One region of the Listeria sp. ILCC792 genome, then DNA from elsewhere that is predicted to be linked to it. Evidence: predicted binding sites of a transcription regulator. Region 1 holds the regulator's gene; the other holds the start of a gene.
What was found. Region 1 encodes LexA, which represses DNA repair genes until DNA is damaged. Its sites were predicted from a motif close to CGAACATATGTTCG; they were not measured.
Positions count from the first base shown of each region.

Region 2: the regulator LexA is predicted to act here: its motif matches at 2,900-2,913, upstream of CFS60_RS04095 (DNA repair exonuclease).

Region 1 covers NZ_FYBO01000001.1:277,025-284,995, forward strand. The annotation lists gene CFS60_RS01355 (aspartate kinase) at 1-949, shown strand, start outside; gene lexA (transcriptional repressor LexA) at 1,074-1,688, opposite strand; gene yneA (cell division suppressor protein YneA) at 1,845-2,174, shown strand; gene CFS60_RS01370 (DUF896 domain-containing protein) at 2,306-2,533, shown strand; gene tkt (transketolase) at 2,665-4,662, shown strand; gene CFS60_RS01380 (YneF family protein) at 4,786-5,022, shown strand; gene CFS60_RS01385 (hypothetical protein) at 5,113-5,544, shown strand; gene CFS60_RS01390 (ABC transporter ATP-binding protein) at 5,839-7,596, shown strand; gene CFS60_RS01395 (ABC transporter ATP-binding protein) at 7,601-7,971, shown strand, end outside.
Region 2 covers NZ_FYBO01000002.1:301,294-309,264, forward strand. The annotation lists gene CFS60_RS04090 (AAA family ATPase) at 1-1,662, opposite strand, end outside; gene CFS60_RS04095 (DNA repair exonuclease) at 1,659-2,879, opposite strand; gene CFS60_RS04100 (hypothetical protein) at 3,023-3,478, shown strand; gene CFS60_RS04105 (YlbF family regulator) at 3,520-3,870, opposite strand; gene CFS60_RS04110 (DUF445 domain-containing protein) at 3,934-5,067, opposite strand; gene fumC (class II fumarate hydratase) at 5,156-6,517, opposite strand; gene CFS60_RS04120 (PoNe immunity protein domain-containing protein) at 6,659-7,369, opposite strand; gene CFS60_RS04125 (ABC transporter permease) at 7,879-7,971, opposite strand, start outside.

The DNA of each region.
Region 1 (7,971 bases):
GCAGGAGGCTGTTTCCTTTACAGGCTGGCAAGCGGGTATTGAAACCGAAGAAGTGTATAGTAACGCCCGAATTTTAGACATCGAAAGAGAAAAAATTACAGCGGCACTTCAGGCGGGCAAAATTGTCATTGTTGCGGGCTTCCAAGGCGTGACGCAAAGCGGAGAAATTACAACGCTTGGTCGCGGCGGCTCCGATACAACAGCGGTTGCCCTTGCAGCCGAATTTGCAGCCGAAAAATGTGCGATATGTACAGATGTGGACGGCGTATATACAACTGATCCGAGGTTTATTAAAAAAGCAAAAAAACTGGCGCAATTAACGTATGATGAAATGTTGGAGCTTGCGAATTTAGGGGCCGGCGTTTTACATCCGCGTTCTGTGGAATATGCGAAGAATTTTAAAATCCCGCTTGAAGTGCGTTTAAGCCATGGGGTGGAAAATGGGACGATGATTGAGGAGGAGATTTATGTGGAGAGTGCAAAAGTAGTTCGCGGCATCGCGTTTGAGGACCAAATTACGCGCGTGACGATTCATTGGAGCGAAAAAGAAAATATGCGTGTCTCAAAAGTGTTTTCGGAACTTGCGAAAAATAATATTGACGTGGACATTATTATTCAAGGCATTACGGGACTTGGCCATGGCAATCTTTCCTTCACAATTAAATCGGCGGCGCTCTTAAACACGCTTGCTGTTCTTGAAAATAAAAAAGCAGAAATTCAATATGAAAAACTTGAATCTGAACAACATTTAGCCAAAGTTTCCATTGTTGGTTCTGGTATGGTATCGAACCCTGGTGTGGCGGCGCGGATGTTTGAGGCGCTCACTGAAAATGACGTAGCAATCAAAATGATTAGCACGTCAGAGATTAAAGTTTCTACCGTCGTGCCAGATCGAAAAATGATTGAAGCAGCCCAAGTTTTGCATGATACCTTTGAATTAGAAGACTAGAAAGTGACTTTTTGTCGCACACCTTCAATCTATGGATTGAAGGTGTGTTTATTTTTGCTATAAAACGGTAGACTTTCCCAATTTAAAAACCCGCCTGAATGAGGCGGGTTAAAAGGTGTGTCTATTAACGAATATCACGGAATAAACCAATGACTTTCCCTAAAATCGATACTTGGTTTAAAATAATGGGTTCCATAGTGTCATTTTCGGGTTGTAAGCGGAAATGATTCGCTTCTTTAAAGAAACGTTTACAAGTTGCTTCGTCTTCGTCTGTCATTGCAACTACAATTTCTCCGTTTGTTGCATTACTTTGTTTTCGAACAATAACTTTGTCTCCGTCTAAGATGCCGGCATTAATCATGCTTTCACCATCAATTTCTAACATAAAAATATCTTTTTCACCGGCAGCCATGCTCTCAGGCAGCGGGAAGTATTCATCAATGTTTTCAATCGCAGTAATGGGCATTCCAGCCGTCACTTTCCCAATTAAGGGGATATTCACAACAGCAGGAGTAGGAACATCATCTTCCATCGACAAGATTTCAATGGCACGAGGTTTTGTCGGGTCACGTCTAATAAGTCCTTTTGTTTCCAAACGAGCAAGATGGCCATGGACAGTTGAACTTGAAGCTAAACCTACAGCTTCGCCAATTTCACGAACAGAGGGCGGATAGCCTTTGTCCTTAACTTCAGATTTTATAAATTCATATATATCTTGTTGTCGCTTTGATAATTTCATGGTTTTCACCCCGTTATTTTAATTAGTTGTTACCAATAGTATAGCAAATGTTTTTTGGATATGCAAACAAAGGTTCGATTTTTTTGTTGACAAAAACGAACGAACGTTCTATAATAATAAAAAAAGCGAACATATATTCCGTTGGAGGGGATTAAGATGACTTTGAAATTATTTTGGGATAAATACTATATTGCGATTATCTTTGTTGTTGCTTCTGTACTTATGGGATTAACATTACTATTTTATGCGAGTGCAACAAATGAAAATAAATATTCAACGATTGACGTAGCATCTGGAGATTCATTATGGGTTCTTGCGAATGAACATGCCGAAAAAGCGAACATGGATAAAATGACTTTTATTAAGTGGGTTGAAAAAGAAAATCATTTAAATAACAGCACATTAAAAGCGGGAGATGAAATTGTTATTCCGATTAAGAAAAATGAGATGAACCGCGACTCAACAATTCAATTAGCAAATGAGTAATTTTGTACAGTAATACGTTTTAAATAAAGGGTACGAACTAAAAATATATTCAGCAGCAATCGGTCGCAACGAACTGGTTTTACATTTTATGCTATAATAAAAGAAACACATTGATGAATAGGATGAAATTTATGTTGGAAAAAGCTAAAATTAATCGAATTAATGAACTTTCTCGTAAGAAAAAATCAGAAGGCTTAACAGCTGATGAAAAAATAGAGCAAGAAGAATTGCGGAAAGAATATTTAAAATCATTTCGGACACATATGAAAGGAACCATTGAGAATACAACAATCTTAGATCCGAATGGAAAGGATATCACCCCTTCAAAGGTGAAACAAATGCGCAAAAAAAGAAAATAAATAGCTGAAATGAGCATAAATGAACAAACGAACAAAAAGTTTGATCATTTATGCTTTTTTGGTTGTGTAATTTAAGTTTTAGGAATAAAATGGAGGTAGTTAAAATTTTAAATTAAGAGAGGATGTTTCATTTGTTCGATAAAACTGATCAATTAGCGATTAACACGATTCGCACACTTTCAATGGATGCCATTCAAAAAGCAAATTCAGGTCATCCAGGTTTACCTATGGGTGCAGCACCTATGGCGTATACATTATGGTCTAAAGTTTTAAATGCTAATCCAGCAAATTCACGCTGGTTTAACCGTGACCGTTTCGTATTATCTGCTGGACATGGTTCTATGCTTTTATACAGTCTGCTTCATTTAAGTGGTTACAAATTAAGCCTCGATGATTTGAAAAACTTCCGTCAATGGGACAGCAAAACGCCTGGACACCCTGAATACCACCATACTGACGGTGTTGATGCTACTACAGGTCCACTTGGTCAAGGCATTGCGATGGCTGTTGGAATGGCTATGGCAGAACGTCATTTAGAAGCAATGTACAATCGTGATACGTTTAAAGTTGTAGATCATTATACATATGCGTTATGTGGCGATGGTGACTTAATGGAAGGTGTTTCTGCCGAAGCAGCGAGTCTTGCTGGTCATCAACAACTAGGTCGTCTTATTGTGCTGTATGATTCAAATGATATTTCCTTAGACGGCGATTTAGATAAGTCGTTCTCTGAAAGTGTGAAAGCTCGCTTTGAAAGCTACGGATGGGAACATTTACTTGTGAAAGACGGCAATGATACAGCTGAAATTTTAGCGGCCATTGAAAAAGCGAAACAAAATACATCGCAACCTACGATGATTGAAGTGAAAACTGTAATCGGTTTTGGTGCTCCTAATGCCGGCACTAGTAAAGTTCACGGCGCTCCTCTAGGCGCTGACGGTGTGAAAGCAGCAAAAGCAGCTTATGGCTGGGATTACGAAGAAGATTTTTATGTGCCGAATGAAGTTTATGAACGCTTTGGTAGCACAATCGCGAGCCGCGGAGCACAAGCTGAAAAAGCATGGTCTGATATGTTTGTTGCTTACAAAGAAAAATATCCAGAGCTTGCGAAACAATTGGAGTATAGCTTAGATGGCAAATTGCCAGAAGGATTTTCCGATAAATTACCAAAATATGAAGTTGGCGATAAAGCTCTTGCAAGTCGGGCGACAAGCGGTGAAGCTATTAATGTGCTTGCTGAAACATTGCCGCAATTATTTGGTGGCTCAGCCGACTTAGCTGGTTCAAATAATACGACGATTAAAACAGATGGTGAATTTACAAAGGATACACCACAAGATCGCAATATTTGGTTTGGTGTTCGTGAATTTGCGATGGGAGCTGCTTTAAATGGTATGGCTCTTCATGAAGGCTTGAAGGTTTACGGCGGAACATTCTTCGTATTTTCGGATTATTTACGCGCATCCATTCGCCTTGCAGCTATCCAACATCTACCAGTAACCTACGTTTTAACTCATGATAGTATTGCTGTTGGGGAAGATGGACCGACGCATGAACCCGTTGAACAATTAGCGTCGCTACGTGCAATGCCAGGTTTATCGATTCTTCGCCCAGCTGACGGGAACGAAGTGAATGTGGCTTGGAAATTAGCCGTAGAATCAACTAACAAACCACATGCGTTAGTGTTAACACGCCAAGGGTTGCCTGTACTTCCAAATACGAGTGAAATTGCTGAAGAAGGCGTACGCAAAGGCGCTTACGTTCTGTCTAAAGCGAAAAAAGATGTGCCTGATGCGATTTTACTTGCAAGCGGATCTGAGGTGCACTTAGTTGTTCAAGCACAAGAAGAGCTAGCTAAAAAAGGCGTTGATGTTTCTGTCGTTTCAGTGCCATCATTTGACCTTTTTGAAACACAATCTGCTGACTATAAAGAAAGTGTCTTACCAAATGCTGTACGTAAACGTGTAGCCGTTGAAATGGGCGCGAGCTTTGGTTGGGAGAGATACACCGGGCTTGATGGCAAAGTCATTGGTATTGACAAATTTGGCGCTTCAGCACCAGGTGAAACGATTATTGAAAACTATGGTTTTACAGTCGAAAACATTGTAAAAACAGTCGAAAGTTTATAATTTTCAAGGCGGATATTCGTGATTTGAATGTCCGTCTTTTTCTTTTGTAAAAAAGAGTTGTTTGTGAGGCGTAAATCAAGTACAATAAAGAAGGTATATTCGTTCAAGGAGGAGAAAGAAACTATGTGGATTTACATTCTTGTTGGTCTTGTATGCTTACTTGCAGGACTAGCTGGTGGCTTCTTTATCGCAAGACGCTACATGATGAGCTATTTGAAAAACAACCCGCCTATCAATGAGCAAATGCTCCAAATGATGATGGCGCAAATGGGACAAAAGCCGTCTCAAAAGAAAATCAATCAAATGATGAGCGCGATGAATAAACAAACAGAAAAAGAAACAGGGAAGAAGAAAAAATAATTTTCTGTTAGCGAATTTCATTTTTTGAGAATATAAAGATCGTCCTTTTGTTTAAAAGGGCGTTTTTATATGGGAAAAGGAGGAGAGAATATGGAACAGGCGAAGGCAGCATTAATTTTAGAGCGCAGTTTGTACCGGCTGGAATCAGAAGTAGAGCAAACTTTATCGGGCTATGTGACACCATTTTTAGGGGATAATTCGGGGAATCGGCTGAAAATTGGTTATGCGTTGCTATTTTCGACGCGGTTTCAGCATGACGCGAGGAAGAATGGTGTGATTCGGCTACTTTTAGATGAGGAGCTGGAACATGGTGCGGAAGCGAAGGTGCTTGCTCTTTTGGGGCGGCAGTTTGTGGTGGAAAATGCGGCGGATGAAGGGAGAATGGTACTTGCACAGCAAGCGATGGATCTCGTTTTCATTCCAGAGGATTTATCCGGGTGTTCACTTCGTGAGCTGCATCGACTTGCGCTTGATTTACAGCTATTTGTTGTGGCGGAAAAGCTATATGACGAAAAATTTTGAAAAAAGGTGTTGTAATTTTTTTCAAGATATTGTAAAATGTAAGCGTTGCATAAAAAAATTTAAAGGAGGTATGCGAGATGCGTAAATATGTAGGAAAATCATTATTGCTTAAAATTTCATTATTTGTGTCGCTCCGTACCGATTCTTTAAGTATAAAGGGGATTTATTGACCTCTCGCATGCTTTGCTTTGTGCGCGGAAAATAGACGGCAAATAATACTTTTTAAGTAATAATGGGCAGAAGTGATGTCCATTATTTTTTGTTGTCTAAAAAGGGAAAAGGAGGGGTTGCCATGTGAAGATTTTTAAGGATTTAAGCTGGTTTTTTAAAGAACGAAAAAAGCAGTATACTTTTGGGGTTTCGATTTTATTCATCATTGCGCTTTTGCAGCTTATACCGCCGTTTGTCATAGGGAAAGTTGTTGATGCGATAGCGGATTCGACTTTGACAAAAGAGACGTTAATAAAATGGATTGTGATTTTGATTGTTGTTGCGGTTTTGACTTATCTCGGACGTTACGTTTGGCGCTTGATGATTTTTGGTTCGGATAATAAATTGCAACGAACTTTGCGTTTACGGTTATTTGAACATTTGACGAAGATGTCACCGTTTTTCTTTCAGAGGTACCGGACTGGCGATTTAATGGCGCATGCGACAAACGACATTGCAGCCGTTCAACAAGTTGCTGGCATTGGGGTGCTGACACTTGCCGATTCATTTTTAACAGGTAGCACGGTTATTTTAATGATGGCGATTAGTATTGATTGGCGGTTGACGCTCATTGCGCTCATTCCAATGCCGATTATGATTTTTGGGTCATCGATTTTAGGGAAAAAACTACATGAACGCTTTCACGGCGCACAAAGAGCTTTCTCAAAACTAAATGATAAGACACAGGAGAGTATTTCAGGCATTAAAGTGACACGCACGTTTGGACAGGAAAAAGAAGATATTGCGGATTTTGCCAAACAAACGAGTGCTGTCGTGAAGAAGAACGTTGCCGTAGCGCGCGTCGATGCCATGTTTGACCCGATGATTTCGATTGTTGTAAGCATTTCTTTTGTGCTCGCAATAGGATTTGGTTCGAAATTTGTCATTGAAGGTTCGCTCACAATTGGGCAAGTCATTGCGTTTGTCAATTACTTATTTCTACTCATTTGGCCAATGCTCGCATTTGGGTTTTTGTACAACATTATTCAACGCGGAAGTGCCTCATATGACCGCATCACCAAACTTTTAAACGAAAGAGAAGATATTGTCGACCACGAAGACGCGCGCGCAGAAACGCCTAGCGGAGCTCTCGCCACTCATATCAGCCGATTTTCTTATCCGGATGAAAAAGAGCCAGTGTTGGAAAATATTGACTTCACGATAAATGCAGGTGAAACACTGGGAATTGTTGGGCGAACAGGTTCAGGGAAGACGACGCTTTTAAAACTTTTGCTTCGTGAATACGATGACTATGCAGGCACGATTTCGTTCGGCGGAGTCAAAATCCAAGATTATCAGACAAATGCGCTTCGGAAAGCAATTGGCTATGTGCCGCAAGACCAGTTCTTATTTTCGACGACTGTTTTAGATAATATTCGCTTTGGGGTGCCAGAAGCGGCGCCTGAAGATGTGAGGAAGATTGCGAAAACCGTGGCGGTGCATGATGATATTGAAGGTTTTGCAGATGGGTATCAAACGGTTGTGGGCGAACGTGGTGTGTCGCTTTCGGGTGGTCAAAAACAACGCCTTGCGATTGCGCGTGCTTTAATTATGGATCCGGAATTGCTCATTTTAGATGATGCGTTATCGGCAGTTGATGCCAAGACGGAAGAGCGCATCTTGGAAAACTTAAAGGCGAGCCGAGCGGATAAAACGACCATCATTAGTGCGCATCGCCTGAGTTCCGTCGAACATGCCAACCTCATTATCGTCATGGATAACGGGCGGGTCATTGAACGTGGCACACACCAAGAATTGCTTAGAGAAAATGGTTGGTATGCGGAGATATACCGGGAGCAACAATTAGCGGAACATTTGAAAGGTGGTGGGGAACGTGAATGAGCAAATGAATGATGATTTATTAACGATGACAGGAAAAGAACATCGGCAAGTTTTAAAACGTCTGATGCGCTACACACGTTTCCATATTCCACTATTAATTTTAACTGGTTTTCTCGTGTTGTTTGTGACGATAATTGATGTTGTGTCGCCACTCATCATTCGGAAGTTTTTAGATGATTATTTGACACCGATGAACTTTGCAGTAGAGGCGATTACAATTCTTGTGGCGGGATACCTTGGACTTGCGCTAGCAAAGGTTATCATTTGGTATTTCCAACTCTTTTTCTTTCAAAAAATTGCCTTTCAGATTGTGGAACGCATTCGCATTGATATATTTTCGAAGTTGCATACGCTTGGCATGCGCTATTTTGATAA
Region 2 (7,971 bases), on a different contig from region 1:
TTCAATTTGTGCTTTCAGTTCGGCCATATCTACTGAAAAATCATTTTTAGGTGGCATATCCCATTTTTCATAGAGCAAAGCTTGTTTTTGTTCTAAATATGCTTTTTTCTCTGATTTTTCTTGAAGAATCATTTCGCTCTGTGCTTTTTTATGGGCGATGCCGTCCATTTTCACATACAATTGCTGCCATTTGTTGCGGTATTTTTTCTGCTCTTCATAAATGAACTGCGCCTCCACATTTTGCGCTGGCCTTTTCATATAGAAAAAAAGCGAGCTTGCAGCGAATAAAACGGCCAGTCCATACAGCCAAAACGAGGAAAACACCATGGCTAGCACGACAGAAAACAGTGTCAAAATCATGGAAGTCGGCCACAAAAATTCACGCCATTTGTTCGTATTTTTGTGGTTCGCGCTTTCTTTCCATTTTTCAGCCGGCCACATTACTTCTTCCAGTGCATCAATTTCTTCTTGCACACCATCTTCTTCTTTTTGGAGAAAAGCGCGTGTTAATTCTTCCGTTTTAACATCATTGTCCAGCTTTTCCTGCTCGCGACTAATTTGTTTTACTTCTTGATCAGTTTCAGCCGTCCAATGAAGTGGCAGCTCATCAAATTCCATTGTCACCTGTTCCAATTGTTTCCGCTCTTCAAATTGCAGCTCTAAAAATGCCGCTTTGCGTTCCTGATAAATCGGCCACATTTCAAGTTGCGATTCAATCTGGCCAATTTGTGATTTATCCGCAATCGCTCCGTTTTGAATCCCGCTGTCTTCCAGCACTTTTTTACGCACTTTCAGTTGTAATAATTCATTTTCGCGTTCGCGTATCCGATTTAGAAAGTGCTCTAAACGAATATTTCCATCTACTGGAAATTCATCTGCTGCCGGTTTGATTTTCTCTTGTAAGGATTGCCACTCCGTATAAACCGGCCATTTTTCCTTCATCCATTCAAGTTTTGAAAGTTCGCCTGTCAACGTTTTGCGTTCGTTAAATCTTTCCGCCGATGCATCGTCTAGCTCTGTCAATTTCGCAAGTAGCTTGGCGTAATTATCATTGTTTTGCTTGGCCGAAAGATAGGATTCATGCACTTTATTTGTCGCTTGAATCGCTTGGTTGATTTGCGGATTCCGTCCATTTGGCTTAAACAAGAGTTCCATTTGCTTTTCAAGTTGCAAAAGCGCCTGTAAAAGCGTATCCGAACCGGCAGTTCCCGCTACTAGCAGCTGCTTTTCAAACTCAGCTTGTTTCATTTGCTGAACGTGTTGCAAACCGTGAATATCAAAAGAAAAAATCGCTTCGTACGTTTGACGATCCATCTCGCCTAAAATCTCCGCTAGCTTCTCCTCGCCAAACACGTCACCGTTTTCGAGTTGAACCGTTACGTCCCCCGTCGCTTTTCCGCGCAACCGTTCAACCGTGACAACGCCAAGTTTCGTGTCAGCAAGCGTTAATTTCCCACCGTATGGCCCTTTATTTTTTGGCTCCATACGCGGAATCGAACTTTGCTTTGTCGGAAATCCAAATAAAACGCTATGAATAAAAGCCATAATCGTAGACTTGCCAGCTTCGTTGCCGCCGTAAACAAGTTGGAAATCTGCTAAATCCGAAAACGTCACATTCGACCATTTTCCGTAACCTAAAATCGCAATGGCAGTTATTTTCATTTGCGCTCTCCCTCCACCTGATTTAGGATTTCATCTACTTTTTTGGTCGCCTGTAACACAATTTGGGCACGCTTATCTTCCGTTATATCTGGCAAAAATTTTCTGATGCCATTATGAAAATAGAGCGGCTCAACATTTTTGAAAAAAGCCTCTTCCTCGCTTAACTCCGCCGCTGAACGCGTCAATTCACCCTGCAAAATCCCTTCATGGAACCAATCTTTAGACAAACCTTTTTTTGTCATAAAGCTTAGACGATTCACCCATACAAAAGGCGTTTCATTAGCGCGACCGTCTTGCAACATGGGCAGCCATTCTTCGTGCGCAATGTTTTGATTAATCGAGACGTCAATGTCCAAAATATAAGAAGCCTCACGATTTTCAAATTCCAAAAGAACATCTTCTAATTTGCGAAAAAGGCTGTTATTCGTTACCTCTTCCTTAAATTCTAGGCGAATTTGTTCCCAAATAATTGGTGCCGTTTGAAAAAAATCAAATTGCACGCCAAATTCGTTTAACGTAACAATTGTGCCACCTTTTTCGCCAGCTTCTTTCCGATTTCGGCCTTGAATAACGCCCGGATAATATACGCCTGGGTTTTCAGACAAAATCTCGCGTTTATGAATGTGCCCAAGCGCCCAGTAGTCAAATCCTTTTCGAGTAATTTCTTCCAAACGAAACGGTGCATACACATCGTGCTCGCTCGATTTCGTAAGCTCCGACCCGTGTAACATCGCAATATGAAAATCCGCATCGCCACTTGTTTGATAAAGAGCCGTCTTATTTTCTAATACATGCCGCGCTGGGTAACTAAAGCCGTATATTTTTACTTTTTTGTCGCCATCTTGCCAAACCATATCGCTTACTTCCTCGAAAAACGTGTGCACATTTTCAGGCAAGGCAATTAAATCTTTTCCTTTTTCTAAAAAATCATGGTTTCCGTGAATAAGGAACACGTCAATTTTGGCTTCTTCCAGCCGTTTCATCTCTTTGTAAAATTGAACTTGCGCCTTAATACTGCGGTCTTCCTTATCATAAATATCGCCTGCAATTAGGACAAAATCCACTTGTTCGGCTACCGCCCGCCTGATTGTTTCTTGAAATGAACGATAGCTCGCTTCTTTAATTTGTTCGTAAATCGGCTTAGGAAGGGACTTCAAACCGACAAAAGGACTGTCTAAATGCAAATCTGCAATATGTAAAAATTTTACTTCTTTCATTTTTATCCACCTCCTAAAAACGAATGTATGTTCTAATTATACCGAGAATGACTTTTTTTCGCAAGTCCTGCCAGAGCCCTATTTTAATCAGCTAAAGTTGTGCTACAATAAACTATAGATTGTTAACGGAAGGGATTGATAATATGGGGAACTGGAACCGTATTTTTTGCACGTATGGCTTATATATTCATGAACAGCATATCCTGGTCGTTATGCGCGAGAATGGCCCGTTTAAGCAAAAATATGATTTGCCGGGTGGAAGTCTTTTGGAGGACGAAATGCTTGATGACGCACTAAAACGTCACTTGAGTATGTATCGCGTTTTCCCCGAAGCGAAAAGAACACTTGGTACATTTGATTTCTTAATCGGTCATGAAATGGACGGAAAACGGCTGCTGCACCAAATTTGTGCGCTTTATTTAGTCGATTTGAATTTTTCTAAGGACACTGTAGTGCCACTTATTTTTGAGGGCGTCAAAGAAGAGCCGCAAAAATATAAGTTGCTCTCATTTGAAAAAATAAACGCGCAGACGGCGTCCCCTATTTTAGTCCAAGCTAAAGAACTGGCTCTTGAACTTGAAGCACAGTCGTTCCTATAAATAGATGAAAACCGCACCAAACACTTGGCGCGGTTTCTTTTTTATTGTTGTACTTCGTATAAATCTTGTAGTGGTGTCATGATAATGCGATTCAAATCGTTAATGATTGTGCTCATCGCTTGTTCTTTTTCCATTAACGCAATAATCAGTTCGTTTTGTTGCACATCCTCAGCAACTTCTTGTGCAGTTTGAACCGTTTCATCATCAATCGGCTGACCCGTCATTTGTTTTTCTTGAATCGTAACTTGAATTTCACGAAAACGATTGAACTTTGTTTTAGCTTCCTCGTCTGCGTTCACATTTTTGTATGCTTCTTGCAAGCTTTTAAATTCGTTTGTTTCACGAATTCCTTTGTCTAAACCATGTGCTAAATCATAAATATTTTCGCTCATTAGTAAGTCCTCCAAAATAGTTTATTTCTTCTTAACTAACTATAACAAAAGTCTTAACGCTTGTCACACCCAAATCGCTAGAATCCCTTGAATAATTCCGATAAAACCACCTAAAACACCGCCGAGATACGTAATCATTTTTAGCTCGCGTCCCGAAATATCGATTACAATCGCTTCTACCTCTTCTAGGGAAAATGTCTCGATTTGTTTTTCGACAAGGCCTGAAATATCGAGTCGCTTCATCATGTCGGCACTGTGGCTTGCGACAAAATCGAGTACGCGAAGTGTGGCATACGGAATGAGATGCTCCGAAATATGCGTTTCATATTTCCTCAAATTGTCCTGAAGTGGCTTATTCAACCATTTCTCCGAACGTAAAAATTGCTCACTTTCATGTTTTATTTGCTGAGTAAATTGCTGCCATTTATCCGCTGCCAAAATGTCATTTAATTTTTGTGAAAATACATGGTCGAGTTCGGTTTCACATAAATTTAAAATCATTTGTTCCGTTTCAGGTTGCGCAAGCATTTTTACCAATTCTTTTTGCGCTTTTTCCGTCAAGGATTCCACGTTTAAAACAAGCTTCGCAAAGCTCCCCATTTTGCCATGTTCGGTGAAAAACTTGTTTAACATAGCGGCAATTTGTGCGGCGCCGGCTTCGCTTAAAATGTAGCTTTGAACGCGTTCAGTGCCTATTTTTGTCATATCAGGCAAATGTTTCTTTACACTGTTTTTTAGTTCGGCGGGAACAAATTGCTGCAATGCCACATCCTGTTTTTCTTCCAAAAAGCGGGTTAGCTCTTGTTCGATTTTGTCCGAAACCCAGTGAATGAGCCTTTCCTTCCCGTCTTTAAATCCAGCGAGTTCTGCGAGTTCCTCTGGTGTCGTCCGCAGCGCCATTTTTTCTTCAAATAATTGTTGTACGGTTAGGATAACTTCCTTTTGAAGTGCCTCATCTTCTAGTTTGCGCTGTATCATATCGCCAGTGAGCAAGTGTTCGACAATCACTTCACCTATTTTTTTCGCGAGTTCGTCCCGTCTTTTAGGGATCAATCCCGGTGTAAACGGCACGCGCCATTTTCCGATATATTTCGCCTCAAATGGTCTAAAAAGCATGCGAATCGCAATAAAATTCGTCATCGCTCCAATAAAACCACCGATTAGCGCCATTAACCCAATTGTTACTATAGTTTGCATCTTTGCACCACCCTTTAGAGTGGTTTCATTATACGCGAAAATCCCCCAAGCGACAATGCTTCTCGGGGAATTTCATTCTAAAGTATGATTAAAGGTTCGTCATTTTAAGCGGGTCAATAAAAGCGTCAAACTGCTCTTCTGTTACGTAGCCAGAAGTGACCGCGGCTTCGCGTAATGTCGTGCCATTTTTATGTGCCGCCTTCGCAATTTCTGCGGCTTTCTCGTAGCCGATATGTGGATTTAAGGCTGTCACGAGCATGAGCGAGTTCTTGAGTTTTTCTTGAATGACAGCTTCATTGGCGACAAGCCCCGTTAAACAGTGGATACGGAACGATTTCATACCATCTGTCAGCAAACGTACAGATTCTAAAAAGTTGTCGATAATGACCGGCTTATACACGTTTAATTCCAAGTTCCCTTGGCTGCTCGCCACATTGATTGTTATATCATTGCCCATCACTTGTGCGGCAACCATTGTAAGCGCCTCACACTGCGTCGGGTTGACTTTCCCCGGCATAATAGAGCTACCGGGCTCGTTTTCTGGAATGCTAATTTCGCCAATTCCACTTCTTGGTCCGCTGGCTAAAAAACGAATGTCGTTTGCTATTTTCATGAGATCAGACGCAAGAGCACGAATGGCGCCATGCACATAATTGATTGGGCTGTGGCTTGAGAGCGCAAAAAACTTATTTTCGTCCGACACAAATGGATTGCCGGTCATCTTGCCAAGTTCGGCTGCGACTTGTTCTCCAAAATCTTTCGATGCATTAATCCCGGTTCCAACTGCGGTGCCACCAATTGCCAGCGCGCGAAGTGAACCGCTACTTTCCTCAATAAAACGTTTGGCATTTTTAATCATCGCCTCATAACCACTAATTTCTTGTCCGAGCGTAAGCGGCGTTGCATCTTGTAAATGCGTCCGCCCGATTTTCACGACTTGCATATAAGCTTCTTTCTTTTCTTTTAAAATAGCTTGAAATTTATCGAGTTCTGGCAAAAGATTTTGATGAATCACCTTATACGCAGCAATGTGCATTGCGGTCGGAAACGTATCGTTTGAGCTTTGCGACATGTTCACATCATCGTTAGGATGCACCTTTGTTCCATTTTCCTCCGAAACAAATGCAATCACTTCATTCACGTTCATATTTGTCTGCGTGCCGCTCCCTGTTTGGAACACAACAAGTGGAAAATGCTCGTCTAGTTCGCCGCTCAAAATGCGGTCACAGGCGCGGCCAATTGCTTGCGCTTTCTCCATTTCAAGCTTCCCAGCAGCAGCATTCACATTTGCGCAAGCTTTTTTCAAAAACGCAAAAGCATCAATAATTTCAAGTGGCATTCGTCGCTCACCAATTTTAAAATTTTGCCGACTCCGCTCAGTTTGTGCCCCCCAAAATTTACTCGCATCAACAGAAATCTCACCAAATGAATCCTTTTCAATTCGTTCCACAATCCTCACCTCGAAAATAGTATAGCACATTTAAAAAGAGTCTGAGTCATAAAAATAAGCAAAAAACCATTTTTAAAGATGGCTTTTTGCTTCTCTATTTTTCCTTTTCACGGAACAAATGTTAAGTAGGCTCCAGACTCTTCATTGTTCATATTGTACAAAATCATAAGGATAATATTTAATAGTTTGAAATTCCGCGTCATTAAGTTGCATAATTTTAGCAACTGCCCCACTTTCATAACTCCAATATCCGTTATAGATAGCATGAGGGCTTTTATGTGAATTATACCAACCAGCATCACGATGACCTTGATACCATTCTTTTTCCACATATTGCTTCAGTAATGTTTCCGCTACCTCTTTTGTGTGAGCTTGCGTCACAGCTTTCAAAGTTTCATATGGTCTGGTGAATGCAAGCTCATTAGTTTTCACCCATGAATTATCTACACTATGAAACATATAATCAATCAGAAAATCATGAAAACCTTCTCTTTGTACTAACTGCTGCAATATTTCAAGCTCTTTAGTCTCCTCTAAGAGTATTCCAAGTGAAACAGCTTGAAGTAATTGTATATAACTTCCAGTTTCTTTATCCCATGTTGAATCAAGTGTTTCAACAAAGTAAGAATAAACTTCTTTAATCTCATTTTGGGTTTTACCCATTGAATATAGCGAGTTTATTTTATCAAGATAATAGTTCGATAAAATTATATTAGCAGTCCTCACCCTCGGACTATTTTCCCCATATTCACCTATAATTATGAGTTTCATATCAGCATATTTCTTTATCAATCTATTTATTTCATTGAGATGGTTTTCAAAGTATAGTGAATCTTTAATAATATCTCGCATAACATTCTCCTTCACTGTTTTTTTTACCTGCTGAATCTAAGACCCTCTCAACATGATTCCCATTTACATCAACATTTACTAATAGCGATTGAACATTTTTAGGATACATTAATAATTCAACTTTTATTAATTCGGCAATTTCTGTGCTATTATACCATCTAACAGAATATCCTGGTTAGTTATAAGGATTTAAATACTGTGTCATTTCTAACGACACCGTTTCCTTAACAGCCATTTGAATATCTCGTTCGATTTATCCAATTTTAGTCACTAAATTTTGATATTTTCGTTTCTTACTTTTTGCCTCACTGGCTTCATCTCTATCAAACCTGTCAAACATCTTACTCTCCTATGCTTAAAGTTCAAATGTTCACAACCACATTATATCCAACTGGCAATAAAAGTCGATTTGTGGTCTAAGTTACGACGGACAACTTGTTTATCAGTTGCAGCTAAAAAACGCACTCTTCAAATGAAAAGTGCGTTTCTTTATGAATCTATTTGCTCTTTTAATGGTTCTCAACCTGTAATGGTTTTTTTCGCATCACGACAAGCGTTAAAACGAATAGTGCGACTAGATAAATCACCGTAAGGACTAAAGA